2 regions of the Streptomyces sp. NPDC055506 genome follow, and region 1 is predicted to be linked to the other one. Evidence: riboswitches for the same ligand, from Rfam matches in the RefSeq annotation. Region 1 holds a riboswitch; the other holds the start of a gene.
What was found. A riboswitch is a leader RNA that binds a small molecule or an ion and turns the genes downstream of it on or off. The one in region 1 is predicted to bind glycine.
Positions count from the first base shown of each region.

Region 1 (7,658 bases):
GCTCGGGACACCGGCGAAGTTGGAGAAGTACTTGCCGGAGGGGAACTGCTTGATCTCGACGTTGATGCCGATCTTCTTCAGCGACGCCTGGACGGCCGTGGCCTGCGCGACCTCGGCGGGCCGGTCGGAACGGGCCGTCAGGATCGTGTTGAAGCCGTTCGGCTTGCCGCACGCCTTCAGCGCCGCCTTGGCCTTGGCCACGTCACCCTTGTGACCCTCGGTCGCGTAGGTGTCGAACTTGGTGTAGCCGTTGACCGACGGCGGCAGCAGCGTGGTCGCCACGTCGCCCTTCGGCGAACCGCCCATGGCGTCGAGCACCGACTGCTTGTCGAGGCCCCACTGCACGGCCTTGCGGCAGTCGGCGTTGTCGAACGGCTTCACGTTCACGTTCAGCGCGATGTACTGCGTCGCACCGGCGTACGAGCTGTCCGTCTGGTCGGCGTACTTGCCGCGCAGCACCTTCGGCTGGGTCTGCGGCTGCACACCCGTGCCGGCCGCGTCAGCCGTGATCTTGTCGGACAGCAGGTCGTTGTCGACCGTGACCGGGTTGACCTTGAACTTGATCGTGACCTTGTCCGGCAGAGCCTTGCGGACCGGGTCCGTCTTCGCGTCCCACTGCGGGTTGCGCACGAGGGTGGCGCTACGGCCCTCCTCGTAGGACTGGAACTGGTACGGGCCCGTGGACTGGATGGCCTGCACGTACTTCGCACCGGTGTCCTTGGACTGCTGCACCGGGGCCGTCTGCGAGAACGTCGCCAGGTAGTCGAAGTCGGCGAACGGCTGCTTCAGCTTGAAGACGATCGTCTGGTCGTCCGGCGTCTCGATCGACTTGATGCCCTCGGCGGACTTGTCCTTGTAGGGACCCTTGTACTTGTCACCGCCCTCCAGGTACGCCTTGAAGTACGTCGGGCCGTTGGACAGCGCCTCGGGCGCGAAGTTGGAACGCTCGATGGCGTACTTCACGTCCTTGGACGTCACCGGGGTGCCGTCCTGGAACTTCACACCCGTACGCAGCTTGTACGTCCAGGTCTTGGCGTCCGGGCTGGACTTGCCGAGGCCCTCGGCGAGGTCGGGCACGACCTCCAGGCCTTCCTTGCCCGCCGCCGGTTTGAACGTGGTGAGCGTTCTGCCGTAGAGGCGGGAGAAGTTCTGCACCCAGCCGTAGTACGTGTTGCCCGGGTCGAGGGAGTCGGGCACGTCCGAGTGCTCGTACGAGACCGTCCCGCCCTTCTTGCTCGACGCGTTGACGATCGAGTTCAGCGCGGCGTCCTTCTTGCCGTTGCCTCCCCCGTCGTTGTCGTCACCTCCGCCGCCGCACGCGGCAGCACCCAGCGACAGTGCCAGGACCGACGCAACGCCGGCGGTCACCCTTCTCGTCTTCACCTGAGGAAGCCCCCTCATTCGATGGATCACTTGCTGCGAGGGTCGAGGGCGTCACGCAGCCCGTCACCCAGCAGGTTGAAGGCCAGGACGGTGATGAAGATCGCCAGTCCGGGCACGAACATGTACTGCGGATCAGCCGTGTAGAGATCCACAGCGTTGCTGAGCATGCCGCCCCAGGAAGCCTGCGGCGGAGCGATACCGACACCGAGGAAGCTCAGTGCGGCCTCGAACAGAATGTTCGTCGGGATGATCAGCGTCGAGTAGACGAGGATCGGCGCGACGAGGTTGGGGAGCAGTTCCCGGAACAGGACGTACGGGCCGCGTGCTCCAAGGCTGGTGGCGGCCTCGATGAACTCCCGCTTGCGCAGGGTCATGGTCTGCGCGCGCACGATACGCCCGATGTACGGCCAGCTGAAGAAGCCGATCACGAAGATCAGCACGCAGATGCGCAGGGGCAGGCCGTCGAGACCGAAGAAGCCGTCCTGCACCGAGGCCGAGATCGAGATGGCGAACAGCAGCAGCGGGAACGCCAGGAAGGTGTCCATCAGCCTGCTGATGACGCTGTCGATCCAGCCGCCGTAGTACCCGGCGACGACACCGAGCACGGTGCCGATGCACACGGACAGCAGCGTGGCGCCGCCCGCGACCAGGAGGGAGACCCAGGAGCCGTCGATGATGCGGGCGAGCATGTCCCGGCCGTACTGGGGGTCCACGCCGAGGGGGTGGTCCCAACTCATGCCTCCCCAGCCGCCCTTGGGCGCGAGGAGCGCCGGGTCGATGAGGTCCTGGTTGAACTTGTTGGGATCGAGGTTGAAGATCCACTGGATCGGCTTGGAGAACACCGCCATCAGCACGAGCAGGACGACGACGACGCCTCCCGCCATCGCCACCTTGTCCCGCTTGAAGCGCATCCAGGCGATCTGGGTGAGCGAGCGCCCCTCGATCTGGCTCTTCTTGACCCCGGAGAGCACGGCCTCGGGCTGTGCTCCGGCTTCCGCCCCGGTGGTCTCGATGGGTGCGGTCACGGTGCGATTGACCCCTCTCGGGCCGGCGATCGCCGACCCCCTGGCTGCCGCTGTAGCGGTTTTGTTTGTCTCGTACACGAGACCGACCCGGCCCGTGTCTTGCGGGGAGTCTTCAACGCTTTGGCGATCTGTTGCCAGACTTGGCGGTGAAAGGATGCGTAAACGTGATGCTGTCTGCAGGGTTCCGTTATCCGGACAACGGGTAACAGCGGTCGGACGCGCTGCGTCAGGGGCATATTAGGACATCTCCGCCCCATTCACCCTTATCTACGCGCGGAGAGTTGAACGGTCGTCATGTTCGGGGGCGGTCCGGGAACGGCCTCCGTGGGGACCTGCGAACGGGTCAGTACCTGCCCTGGGCAGGGGGGTATCCGTAGCCCGAGACCGGGGCCTGGACAGGGGCGGTGGCGTGGGCCTCACGGTCGTAGAAGGGGCGTGCGCCGGCGCGCAGCCACATGGCGACCGGGTCGTGCTCGTCGGACATCGCGACGGTCGAGACAGGGAGCCCGTCCGGTACGGCGCCGAGGGACTGCTGCATCATCGCGCGCACCGAATCCACGGCCGGCGGCGAGGTGTCGTAGACGTCGAGTCCGATGGCGAGGTACGGCGCCCCGAGCGCGGGCTGCACCCAGGCGCGGCGCAGCGAGCGGACGGCCGGGGTGCGGTGGGCGTTCTGCGCGAGCAGGGCGTAGAACTGCGGGATCTCGATGGCCGGTTCGGACAGCCGCAGGGGTCCGGCCGGCTGGCGGTCCAGGCCCGTGGCGATCCGGCGCAGGTCGAGCCAGGGGATGCCGACGCCGCCGCCGGGGGCGTGCGGGTTGAGCCAGAGGCCGTAGTGGTCGGGGTACAGGGCGCGGGCCACGTCGACTCCGTCGACGACCTCGTAGCTGCGGTTCCAGCCGCTCGCCGAGAGCTCCTGGGCGGAGGTCACACAGGGGGCGTAGCCGCAGCCCTGGACCTCCATGTTTCCGTACTGGGCGTCGGGGGATCCGGCCTGGCCGTGCCACAGGAGCATCCAGATCTGGCCGCTGTGCGGGGTCGCGAGCGCGCGCAGGAGGGCCTCGTAGGCGTCATAACGCCCGGGCGTGACCTGGCGCAGCATGTGCTCGACCTGTCCGGCCGCGGCCGTGCCGCTCGCGCTCACCTTTACCGCCCCTTCGTACAACGCCTCGACCGTGACCTAGCTTAAGCCCGCCCGCCGACTCGGGACTTGCCCTCGTCCGGCGGGTGCGGGTCCGTCTGTGGCTTGTCGCGCCCACGCGGCGGAGCCGCATGGTGTCACAGCCCCGCGCCCCTCAGCGCGTCGCCCTACCGCTGGTAGAAAGGCCGGACCCGGTCCTTCATCCAGCTGCCCACCGGGTCCTCCGCGACGTCCAGGAGCACCAGGTTGACCGGCCAGGGGGCCGGGGACTTGGTGACCGCGCGGGTGAGGGCCTCCAGGGGGAGGGCGCGCAGGTCGCCTTCCCACTGGGAGAGTTCGACGCCGACGAACATCACCGGATCGGCGGTCTCGATCGCGGCGAGGCAGCGGCGGGCGGTGAGGACGACGCCGATCGCCTCGAACTCGGCGGAGGCGGCGGCGAGGAAGTCCACCGGGTCGTCCTGCCAGTCGGGCTCGAAGAGGCGGACCCGGCCGCCGCTCGCGGGGCCGTCCAGCGGGGTCCGGCCGGCCCGGCACAGGTCGGCGACGGCGGGCGGCGGGAGCGGGATGCCGACGACTCCGCCCGGGTTGATGGCCATCCCCGCGTGCGGGGGCAGACCGCGGGCGAACTCCACGGCCGGCGCGATGGTGTACGACATGTGCGAGCCGACGACCTGGCGGAACTGCTCCTCGGAGCTGAACACCGGTACGAACGCCTGGCCGTCGATCTCGATGCCGGGGAGGTCGAGCGGGCCGCTCTGCGGGCCGCCGCCGTTGGGGAGCGGGATCCACACGAAGCTCCGGCCGAGCACCTCGACGATCCGCCCGCCGGCCGAGGGGCCTGCGCCGAGGGAGGCCGAGAGCACCTCCTCCAGCTCGTTGCCGGGCCATCCGCCGTGCGGGTGTGTCTGCGTCTGCGCCGGGAAGTCCGCGGAGAAGTCCGCCGGGAAGTCCATCTGCCTACCGCCTGCCTGAAACCACTGCTGTGGCCCAAAGGCTAGCGGCTCGGGAACGGGGGACGGCCACCCCGTGAACCACGACGCGGGGCCAGGGGCGACCGGCCCGCGCTTTCGGGCTGAGCGGCCGCGGCTGCCTGCCGATGAACACAGCCCACTGACCAGCGCCGCCAGCCCATGAACACGGCCCACTGACCGGTGCCGCCTGCCCCCCGAACACGATTCACCATCCGCGGCCGTCAGCCTCATGACACAGCTGACCAACCGAGACCGCCGGCCCCGCGAACACGGCCCACCCACCAGCGCCGCCAGCCCCATGGACACGGCTGACCAACCAAGACCGCCGGCCCCACGAACACGACCCACCCACCAGCGCCGCCAGCCCCATGGACACGGCTGGCCAGCCAAGGCCGCCGGCCCCACGAACACGGCTCACCGACCACTGTCGCCGGCCCTGTGACCAGAGCCGCCGGCCGCGCGGACAGCCCTCACCGTCCGTGCCGGTTCACGGGCCCGGGCCGTCAGCCCGCGAAGGCGATGCGGTGCAGGGTGTTCGCCGCGTCGCGGTCGGCGAGGATCGCCGAGCCGCAGCCCGTGGGGAGTTCGCCGCGCTCCACCTCTCGCAGCAGGCGGGTGGTGGCCGCGCGGTGGCGCAGGAAGGCGTACCGCGAGACGCCGCGGCCGCGGTCGCGCTGGCCGGCCAGTGCCTGCTCGGGGGTGACGTCGAGCATCAGCAGATGCAGCGTGCCGCCCCGGCGGCGGGCCTCACGGGCGAGCCAGCGGCGGACCCAGGCCTGGGTACCGCAGTCGTGCACGACCACGCCCTCTCCGGTGCGCAGGGCGCGGCGCAGCCCGGCGTAGTGGGCGAGGCGGACGAGCGGGCGGTAGACCGCGTACGGCAGGGCGCGCGGCATGCGGCGGTCCCAGTGGTCGCGGGTGTCCTGGGAGTCGATGCGCCGGCCCGGCACGGTGCGCCGCATCAGCGTGGACTTGCCGCTGCCCGGCAGGCCCGTGACCACGACGAGGTCGCGGGGGCCGAACAGCAGCGCGTGCGGGCCGCGGCCGGCGCGCTCGCGCAGATCGCGGACGACCGGCACCGGCTGCGGGCCGCAGGCCGCGCGCACCGGAGCGGTCGGCTGCTCGGGCAGCGCGATGCCCGATGTCGTGGCGTACGCGGTGGTCCTGTTCACCGTGATCGTCCTCCCCTGGGGCCAGGTACGGAGTCCCATGCCCGCCGAGTGTAAAGAGAAGGTAATGCCCGATGTCTCTGGTTTTAGTCCTCTTCCTGCAACAGGCCTGCTACAGGGTGGTCCCCCTGCCACCCCGCGACGATGCGTGCAATGATGTGCGCGCCAACTGCATACCGGCCGTTTGAATCCGCGCGGGAGAGTCCCCAGCACCGTCCGACGCTGGGGCGCCGAAGGAGCAAGTCCCTCCCTTGAATCTCTCAGGCCCCGTTACCGCGCGGGCGAGGCACATCTGAAAAGCGGGCCGCACCCTTCTCCGGAGTCCGGGGAGTGGCGTGGCTCCACCCAAGGTGCAAGCCGTGTCCCGTGTGGTCATGGCGAACCTCTCAGGTTCCGATGACAGATGGGGAGGAACGACCTCGCCCGTCATGCCCTTGGAGACGACCGACGTATGAGCAGTACAGGAGAACTCCGCCACACCGCGCTCGATGCCCTGCATCGTGTCCTCGGTGCGACGATGACCGACTTCGCCGGCTGGGACATGCCCCTGCGGTACGGCTCCGAGCGTGACGAGCACAACGCGGTGCGCACGAAGGCCGGGCTGTTCGACCTCTCCCACATGGGGGAGATCACCGTCACCGGGCCGGGGGCCGCCGCCCTCCTCGACCACGCCCTGGTCGGCAACATCGGCGGGGTCAAGCCCGGCCGCGCCCGCTACACCATGATCTGCCAGGCCGACGGCGGCATCCTCGACGACCTGATCGTGTATCGGCTGGCCGACACCGAGTACATGGTCGTGGCCAACGCCTCCAACGCCCAGGTGGTTCTGGACGCCCTGGTGGAACGTTCCGCCGGCTTCGACGCCGAGGTGCGCGACGACCGGGACGCCTACGCGCTGCTCGCCGTGCAGGGCCCGGAGTCCCCGGGGATCCTGAAGTCCCTGACCGACGCCGACCTCGACGGCCTGAAGTACTACGCCGGGCTGCCCGGCACCGTCGCGGGCGTCCCGGCCCTCATCGCCCGCACCGGGTACACCGGCGAGGACGGCTTCGAGCTGTTCGTGAAGCCGGAGCACGCCGTCGAGCTGTGGCAGGCCCTGACCAAGGCGGGCGAGGGCGCCGGTCTGGTCCCGTGCGGGCTGTCCTGCCGCGACACGCTGCGCCTCGAGGCGGGCATGCCGCTGTACGGGCACGAGCTCAACACCTCCCTGACGCCCTTCGACGCCGGGCTCGGCCGGGTGGTGAAGTTCGAGAAGGAGGGCGACTTCGTGGGCCGCGAGGCCCTGACGGAGGCCGCCGCCCGCGCCGAGCAGAACCCGCCCCGCGTCCTGGTCGGCCTCGTCGCCGAGGGCCGTAGGGTCCCGCGCGCCGGGTACCCGGTCGTCACCGGCGGCGAGGTGATCGGCGAGGTCACCTCCGGCGCCCCCTCCCCCACGCTCGGCAAGCCGATCGCGATGGCGTACGTCGACCCCGCGCACGCGGCCCCCGGCACACCCGGTGTGGCCGTGGACATCCGGGGCAGTCACGAGCCGTACGAGGTCGTGGCGCTGCCGTTCTACAAGCGCCAGAAGTAGAGACTGGCCAAGCGCCAGAAGCAGACACCGGCCGCGGGCCGTCACCGCGGTCCCGGGCATCTCACCCCCGCTCACCAGCGGTCCCCTTCATCAGCACTCCCGCGCGTACAGGAGAATCCAGGCCATGAGCAACCCCAAAGAGCTGCGTTACAGCAAGGAGCACGAGTGGCTGTCGGGCGCCGAGGACGGCGTCTCGACGATCGGCATCACGGAGCACGCGGCGAACGCGCTCGGCGACGTCGTCTTCGTCCAGCTCCCGGAGGTCGGCGCCACCTTGTCCGCGGGCGAGACCTGCGGCGAGCTGGAGTCGACCAAGTCGGTGTCCGACCTCTACTCCCCCGTCTCCGGCGAGGTCACCGAGGTCAACGAGGACGTCGTGAACGACCCGTCGCT
Region 1 covers NZ_JBSHKH010000207.1:1,549-9,206, reverse strand. The annotation lists gene ACWIF2_RS38995 (ABC transporter substrate-binding protein) at 1-1,401, opposite strand, end outside; gene ACWIF2_RS38990 (ABC transporter permease) at 1,410-2,408, opposite strand; gene ACWIF2_RS38985 (enhanced serine sensitivity protein SseB C-terminal domain-containing protein) at 2,752-3,552, opposite strand; gene ACWIF2_RS38980 (enhanced serine sensitivity protein SseB) at 3,717-4,505, opposite strand; gene ACWIF2_RS38975 (AAA family ATPase) at 5,027-5,695, opposite strand; glycine riboswitch at 5,878-5,978, shown strand; glycine riboswitch at 5,980-6,105, shown strand; gene gcvT (glycine cleavage system aminomethyltransferase GcvT) at 6,144-7,265, shown strand; gene gcvH (glycine cleavage system protein GcvH) at 7,390-7,658, shown strand, end outside.

Region 2 (7,658 bases), on a different contig from region 1:
CCGGGCGGTGACGTTCCCGGAGGTCAGGGCGCGCCGTCGGTTGACCCTGCGCAGCCCGGCGGCATAGGTTTCGGGCAACCCTCAAGTGCGGGTGGAGGGTTTTCCGACCCGTATGCGTCCAATGCACCCGGTGGGCAGCCGCGGCAGGAGGATCCCATGTCGGCCCTGGTGTGTACGAGGTGCGGCAACCGCAACGCGGAGAACAGCCGCTTCTGTTCCAACTGCGGCGCGCCGCTGCGGGCGGGGGCGACGCCGGAGCGTCCGTCCGAGACGACCTCCACGATCTCCATCTCCGGACTCGAGGCCTATGACGCCGAGGCCACCGGCCAGACGCCTACGCCGACGCTGTCTCCCGAGGCTCAGGCGGCCGTGGACGCGCTGCCGGTGGGCTCCGCGCTCCTGGTCGTGCGCCGGGGGCCGAACTCGGGCAGCCGCTTCCTGCTGGACGGCGATCTGACCACGGCCGGCCGTCATCCGCAGAGCGACATCTTCCTGGACGACGTCACGGTCTCCCGGCGGCACGTGGAGTTCCGTCGTGGTCAGGACGGCTCGTTCACGGTGGCCGACGTGGGCAGCCTGAACGGTACGTACGTGAACCGTGAGCGGATCGACCAGGTCGCCGTGAGCAACGGTGACGAGGTGCAGATCGGCAAGTACCGGCTGGTCTTCTACGCCAGCCAGCGGGGCTACTGACCCGGACTGCCTCCGGGGAACCCCAGCGAAGGTCCGTCCGTCAGGGAAGGTCCATGCTTCATACACCGAGCGGCGGTGCCGGGCACGGCGCCGCCGCCACGGACAGTGGGCTGATGAGCATCGGCACGGTGCTGAACGCGCTGCGCGACGAGTTCCCCGAAGTCACCATCTCCAAGATCCGCTTCCTGGAGTCGGAGGGGCTCATCGAGCCGCAGCGGACCCCTTCGGGGTATCGCAAGTTCAGCGCCCGTGATGTCGAGCGCCTCGGGCACGTCCTGAGGATGCAGCGGGACCACTATCTGCCCCTGAAGGTGATTCGCGAGCACCTGGAGGCCATGGAGCGCGGTGAGGCCGTCCCGCTGCCGACCGTGGGCCGTCAGCGTGAGGGCGATTCCGCGCCCGAGCCTCCCGAGGGGCTGCCCACGGCTGCCAGGGTCGGGCGTGAGGAGCTGCTCGCCGCCGCCGGGGTGGACGAGGAGGAGCTCAGGGAGTGGGAGTCGTACGGTCTGGTCACTCCACTGGAGGACGGGGCGTACGAGGCGGAGGCGGTCACGGTGGCCGCGCTCGTCGCCGAGCTGGGGCGGTTCGGGATCGAGCCGCGGCACCTGCGGGTGATGAAGGCGGCCGCCGACCGTGAGGCAGGGCTCGTGGACCAGGTGGTGGCCCCGCTGAAGCGCCACCGGAACCCGCAGACCAGGGCTCATGCGGAGGCCCGTACCAAGGAGCTGGCGGGGCTCACGGTGAAGCTGCACGCCGCTCTGGTGCAGACGGCGCTCGGGGTGCGGCTGCCATGAGGTCGCCCGACGCGTGGGGGCCGGATCAGGCGCCTGATCCCTGCCCGACTACCCAAACGTCCCGAGCACGGCCTAGGGTTGCTGTGTGAACGAGCTCGATGTCGTAGGTGTCCGGGTCGAGATGCCCTCCAACCAACCGATCGTGCTGCTGCGTGAAGTGGGAGGCGACCGTTACCTCCCCATCTGGATCGGGCCGGGCGAGGCGACGGCGATCGCCTTCGCCCAGCAGGGCATGGCTCCGGCGCGGCCGCTGACCCACGACCTGTTCAAGGACGTGCTGGAAGCCGTCGGTCAGGAGCTCACGGAAGTGCGTATCACGGACCTGCGTGAAGGCGTCTTCTACGCGGAGCTGGTCTTCGCCAGCGGCGTCGAGGTGAGCGCCCGTCCGTCCGACGCCATAGCGCTGGCTTTGCGCACCGGGACGCCGATCTACGGGAGTGACACGGTGCTCGACGACGCCGGTATCGCGATCCCGGACGAGCAGGAGGACGAGGTGGAGAAGTTCCGCGAGTTCCTCGACCAGATCTCCCCGGAGGACTTCGGGAGCAGCAGTCAGTGAGCTCCGGAGGCCGGTGACTGCCGGCCGAGCGGGGAGCGGCAGCGGTCGTGAGACGCGTGGGCGGCCCGGCGGACGATGAGTCCGCGGCAGGGCCGCCGCCGTATGTGTGAGGGGTGAATTGCCCGCATGTGCCGGTGGCGAGTGAGAGCGTCACACGGCCCGTGCCGAAGGCATTCGGCTAGCCTTTCCCCGCGGTGGGGCACGGGAAACCACTCTTAGGGTGATTATCACTCGGCGTGGCGAGTGTGGCGATCGTTGACGCACCCCGGGTGACTGCCTACCGTCGAGAAGGCAGGTCAAGGACGGAGGTCGGCGTGAGAAGCAGCGGCGACGGTACGGCTGGGGGCGGCCCCGAGCGCAGTCTCAGGGTGAGTGGTCCGTACGCTCCCCCCGGCTCTCGGCTCCTTTCGGGCGGGGGGTATCCCCAGCCCGACGGTGCGGCCGAGCACGCTCCGCAGCGACCGTCGGCGGTGCCGAGCAGCGGAGGGACGACGTCCATGGCGTCCGAGCAGATCGGCTATCGCGGCCCCACGGCCTGCGCGGCCGCCGGTATCACCTACCGGCAGCTGGACTACTGGGCCCGCACCGGTCTCGTCGAGCCGAGTGTGCGCCCCGCCTACGGGTCCGGGACACAGCGGTTGTACAGCTTCCGGGACGTCGTCGTCCTGAAGATCGTCAAGCGGTTCCTCGACACCGGGGTGTCGCTGCAGAACATCCGCACGGCGGTCCAGCACCTCAGGGAACGCGGTTTCCGCGACCTGGAGCGGATGACGCTGATGAGTGACGGTGCGACGGTCTACGAGTGCACCTCGCCGGACGAGGTCCACGCTCTGCTCCAAGGGGGGCAGGGCGTCTTCGGGATCGCCGTGGGTGTCGTGTGGCGGGACGTCGAGAGCGCGCTGTCCCAGCTGCACGGGGAGCGGATCGACACCGGCGAGACCCTGGTCGGGCCCAATCCGGCGGACGAGCTGGCGCGGCGGCGGAACCGGGCCGTCTGACCCGCTGGGCGGTGCGGTGTGCGTGCCGCGGAAGTAGGCGGGACGTTTCCGTGCCGGGCCGCAAGCGGTGTCTGCCGGATTGGTCGGGGCGGTTCGGCACGGCGTCGTCGGTGCGTTGTCAGTGGCGTAGGGCAGCATCGGAGTTGTGAGAACCGCGCCCACGATCCTGCATCTCGACATGGATGCCTTCTTCGCCTCGGTCGAGCAGGCGTCCAAGCCGAGCCTGCGCGGGAAGGCCGTGGTCGTGGGCGGACTCGGGCCGCGGGGTGTGGTCGCGACCGCGTCGTACGAGGCCCGGGTCTTCGGGGTGCACTCGGCGCTGCCCATGGCGCAGGCCCGGCGGCTCGCGCCCAACGCCGCGTATCTCGTGCCGCGCTTCGGGTTCTACCGGGCGATCAGCGAGCGGGTGATGGAGCTGCTGCGGGCCCTTTCACCGCTGGTGGAGCCGTTGAGCCTGGACGAGGCGTTCGTGGACCTGGAGGCCGGTGGGGCGGCCTGGGACGAGCGGTCGGCGCGGCTGGCCGGGGTGAAACTGCGTGCGGACATCCGGGCCGTCACGGGACTCACGGGGTCGGTGGGGCTGGCCGCGTCCAAGATGCTCGCGAAGATCGCCTCGGAGCAGGCCAAGCCCGACGGGCTGGTGTTGATCGAGCCGGGGACGGAGCGGGCCATGCTGGGGCCGATGTCGGTGCGGACCCTGCCGGGGGTCGGGCCGGCCACGGGCGACCATCTTCGGCGGGCCGGGATCACCACGGTCGAGGAGATCGCCGAGGCGGGTGAGGACGAGCTGGTCCGGCTGCTGGGGAAGGCGCACGGGCACGGGCTCTACGCCATGGCCCTGGCGCGGGACGACCGGCCCGTGGTGGCGGAGCGGGAGGCGAAGTCGGTGTCGGTCGAGGACACCTACGACGTGGACATCCACGACCGGCTGCGGGTCGGGCTGGAGGTGCGGCGGCTCGCCGACCGCTGTGTGCGGCGGCTGCGCGAGGCCGGGCTGTCCGGGCGGACCATCGTGCTGAAGGTGCGGCGGTACGACTTCTCGACGCGCACCCGTTCCGAGACGCTGCGGGGGCCGACGGACGATCCCGGGGTGATCCGTGAGGCGGCGGCCAGACTGTTGGACTCGGTCGACACGACGGGCGGTGTGCGGCTGCTCGGGGTGGGCGTGAGCGGGCTCGCCGACTACACACAGGAGGACCTGTTCGCGCAGGCGGCCGGTCAGCGGGCGGTCGCGGAGGGCCCGGTCGAGGAGCACGCCGCGGGGCCGGTCGAGGAGCAGCCCGCGCCGGCCGAGCGGCGTTGGCCCGCCGGGCACGATGTGCGGCACGCCGGGTTCGGGCACGGGTGGGTGCAGGGCAGCGGCCTGGGGCGGGTCACCGTGCGGTTCGAGACGCCCGACTCGGAGCCCGGGCGGGTGCGGACCTTCCGGGTCGACGATCCGGAGCTGGAGCCGGCGGATCCGTTGCCTCTGGTGTTACGAGAGCCGGAGGGGGGCGATGGGCCGGATGGTGACTCCGGGGGTGTGGGGCTGCGCTCCGCCGCCCCTTAGGCGGCTCGCCAGGGGCTTCAGGCCGTCTCGTCGGTGCCTGCCAGTTTGCCGAAGTCGTGGTCCTGGAGCGGGGGAGGGGCGGCGACGTCGAGGCCGTAGTGGTGGTAGAGCTGCAGTTCCTGCTCCGGGGAGAGGTGACGGCCCACACCGAAGTCGGGGGCGTCCTTGATGAGGGCGCGGTCGAAGGGCACGTGGAGGGCGCCGTCGATCAGTTCGCTGGGCTCGAGGGGGACGAAGGCGTCCCGGCTGAACAGGCCGGTCCGTATGGCCGCCCACTCCGGCACGCCGGTGGCGTCGTCGAGGTACACCTCGTCGATCGTGCCGATCCTGGTCCCGTTGCGGTCGAACGCCTTGCGGCCGATCAGGTTGCGCGGATCGATATCGGTTCGCACGGGCCCTCCACATGGTCGCAACTCATCCGTAACCACTACAAAACGGCACAATCGAGGAGGCGGCCACTCGAAGGTTCGTGCGTGGGACGCGCTGGTAGGCTGACAACGGCTGCTGACCCCGTGCGGGAGAGTCCTCCAGACACCATCGGAGGCGCCGAAGGAGCAAATCCTCCCCGGAATCTCTCAGGCTCACGTACCGCACGGACGAGGTCACTCTGGAAAGCAGGGCGGATGTCACGGCTTCCGCTCTCACCGACGGTGAAAGCCGGAGGCCTTCGGGCGATCCGGTGAAGCTCTCAGGTTGACATGACAGAGGGGGAGGCCGTCCGGGTACCCGTGCCGTGGTGCCCCTCGAAGGTCGTGTCAGACCAGGAGGCCTCCGCATATGACCGCCCATCGCATTCCGCTCTCCGAGCTCGAAGAGGCAGTCCCCTTCGAGCAGCGCCACATCGGCCCCGACCACGAGGCGTGCGCCAAGATGCTCGCGCACGTCGGCTACGGCTCGCTGGACGAGCTGACGGCCGCCGCCGTCCCGGCCGTGATCAAGAGCGCCGAGGCACTGGACCTGCCGGGCGCCCGCAGCGAGGCCGAGGTGATCGCCGAGCTGCGCTCCCTCGCCGACCGCAACCAGGTCCTCGGCTCCATGATCGGGCTCGGCTACTACGGCACGTTCACGCCGCCGGTGGTCATGCGCAACGTCATGGAGAACCCGTCCTGGTACACGGCTTACACGCCCTACCAGCCGGAGATCTCGCAGGGCCGGCTCGAGGCGCTGCTCAACTTCCAGACCATGGTCGCCGACCTGACCGGACTGCCGACCTCCGGCGCCTCCCTGCTCGACGAGGGCACCGCTGCGGCCGAGGCCATGGCCCTGTCGCGGCGGCTGGGCAAGAACAAGAAGGGCCTGTTCCTGGTCGACGCGGACGCGCTGCCGCAGACCATCGCCGTGATCGAGACCCGGGCCGAGCCGACCGGAGTCGAGGTCGTCGTCGCCGATCTCAGTGCCGGCATCCCCGCCGAGATCGCCGAGCGCGAGATCAACGGCGTGCTGATCCAGTACCCGGGCGCCTCCGGAGCCGTACGGGACATCAAGCCGGTCATCGACCAGGCGCACGAGCTCGGGGCGCTCGTCACCGTCGCCGCCGATCTGCTCGCGCTGGCCCTGCTGAAGTCGCCCGGGGAGCTCGGCGCGGACATCGCGGTCGGGACGACACAGCGGTTCGGTGTGCCGATGGGCTTCGGCGGACCGCACGCCGGTTACATGGCCGTCGGGGAGAAGATGGCGCGCAGCCTGCCCGGGCGGCTCGTCGGCGTGTCCGTGGACGCCGACGGGAACAAGGCCTACCGGCTGGCGCTGCAGACGCGTGAGCAGCACATCCGTCGTGAGAAGGCCACCAGCAACATCTGTACCGCCCAGGTGCTGCTCGCCGTGATGGCCGGCATGTACGCCGTGTACCACGGGCCCGAGGGCCTCAGGAGCATCGCGCGGCGCACCCACCGGTACGCCACGGTCCTCGCCGCCGGGCTCGCGAACGGCGGTGTCGAGGTCGTGCACGGCGCCTACTTCGACACCCTGACCGTGCGTGTCGAGGGCCGGGCCGCAGAGGTCGTGACCGCCGCGGAGCGGAACGGGGTCAACCTGCGTCTCGTCGACGCCGACCTGGTCTCGATCTCCTGCGACGAGACCACGACGCGGGCCCAGCTGCGTGCCGTATGGGCCGCGTTCGGGGTCGAGGGTGTCGTCGAGGCGCTGGACGCCGCAACGGAGGACGGGCTTCCGGGCGCCCTGCTGCGGTCCGACGAGTACATGACGCACCCGGTCTTCCACCAGTACCGCTCCGAGACCGCCATGCTGCGCTATCTGCGCCGGCTGGCCGACCGTGACTACGCGCTCGACCGCGGCATGATCCCGCTGGGCTCCTGCACCATGAAGCTCAACGCGACCACGGAGATGGAGCCGGTCACCTGGCCCGAGTTCGGGCAGCTGCACCCGTTCGCCCCCGCGGCGCAGGCCGAGGGCTACCTCACGCTCATCCACGAGCTTGAGGAACGTCTTGCCGAGGTCACCGGGTACGACAAGGTGTCCCTCCAGCCGAACGCCGGCTCGCAGGGCGAGCTGGCCGGTCTGCTCGCCGTACGCGGGTACCACCGGGCCAACGGGGAAGCGCAGCGCACCGTGTGCCTGATCCCGTCGTCCGCGCACGGCACCAACGCCGCGAGCGCGGTGATGGCGGGCATGAAGGTCGTCGTCGTGAAGACCGCGGAGGACGGCGAGATCGACGTCGAGGACCTGCGGGCGAAGATCGAGCAGCACCGTGACGAGCTGGCCGTGCTGATGATCACCTACCCGTCCACGCACGGAGTGTTCGAGGAGCACGTCTCCGAGATCTGCGCGCAGGTGCACGAGGCGGGCGGGCAGGTCTACGTCGACGGGGCCAACCTCAACGCGCTCGTGGGGCTCGCCAAGCCGGGGCACTTCGGCGGGGACGTCTCGCACCTGAACCTGCACAAGACCTTCTGCATCCCGCACGGCGGCGGCGGGCCCGGCGTGGGCCCGGTGGCGGTGCGTGAGCACCTCGCGCCGTATCTGCCGAACCATCCGCTGCAGCCCGAGGCGGGCCCGGAGACCGGGGTCGGCCCCATCTCCGCGGCGCCGTGGGGCTCGGCCGGCAT
Region 2 covers NZ_JBSHKH010000005.1:6,176-13,833, forward strand. The annotation lists gene ACWIF2_RS03220 (FHA domain-containing protein) at 1-693, shown strand, start outside; gene ftsR (transcriptional regulator FtsR) at 747-1,487, shown strand; gene ACWIF2_RS03230 (bifunctional nuclease family protein) at 1,573-2,046, shown strand; gene ACWIF2_RS03235 (MerR family transcriptional regulator) at 2,361-3,044, shown strand; partial or broken gene ACWIF2_RS03240 (DNA polymerase IV) at 3,190-4,692, shown strand; gene ACWIF2_RS03245 (PRC-barrel domain-containing protein) at 4,611-4,985, opposite strand; glycine riboswitch at 5,099-5,194, shown strand; gene gcvP (aminomethyl-transferring glycine dehydrogenase) at 5,371-7,658, shown strand, end outside.
Region 2: linked by a shared signal. The riboswitch ahead of gcvP (aminomethyl-transferring glycine dehydrogenase) and the one ahead of gcvT (glycine cleavage system aminomethyltransferase GcvT) in region 1 are both predicted to bind glycine.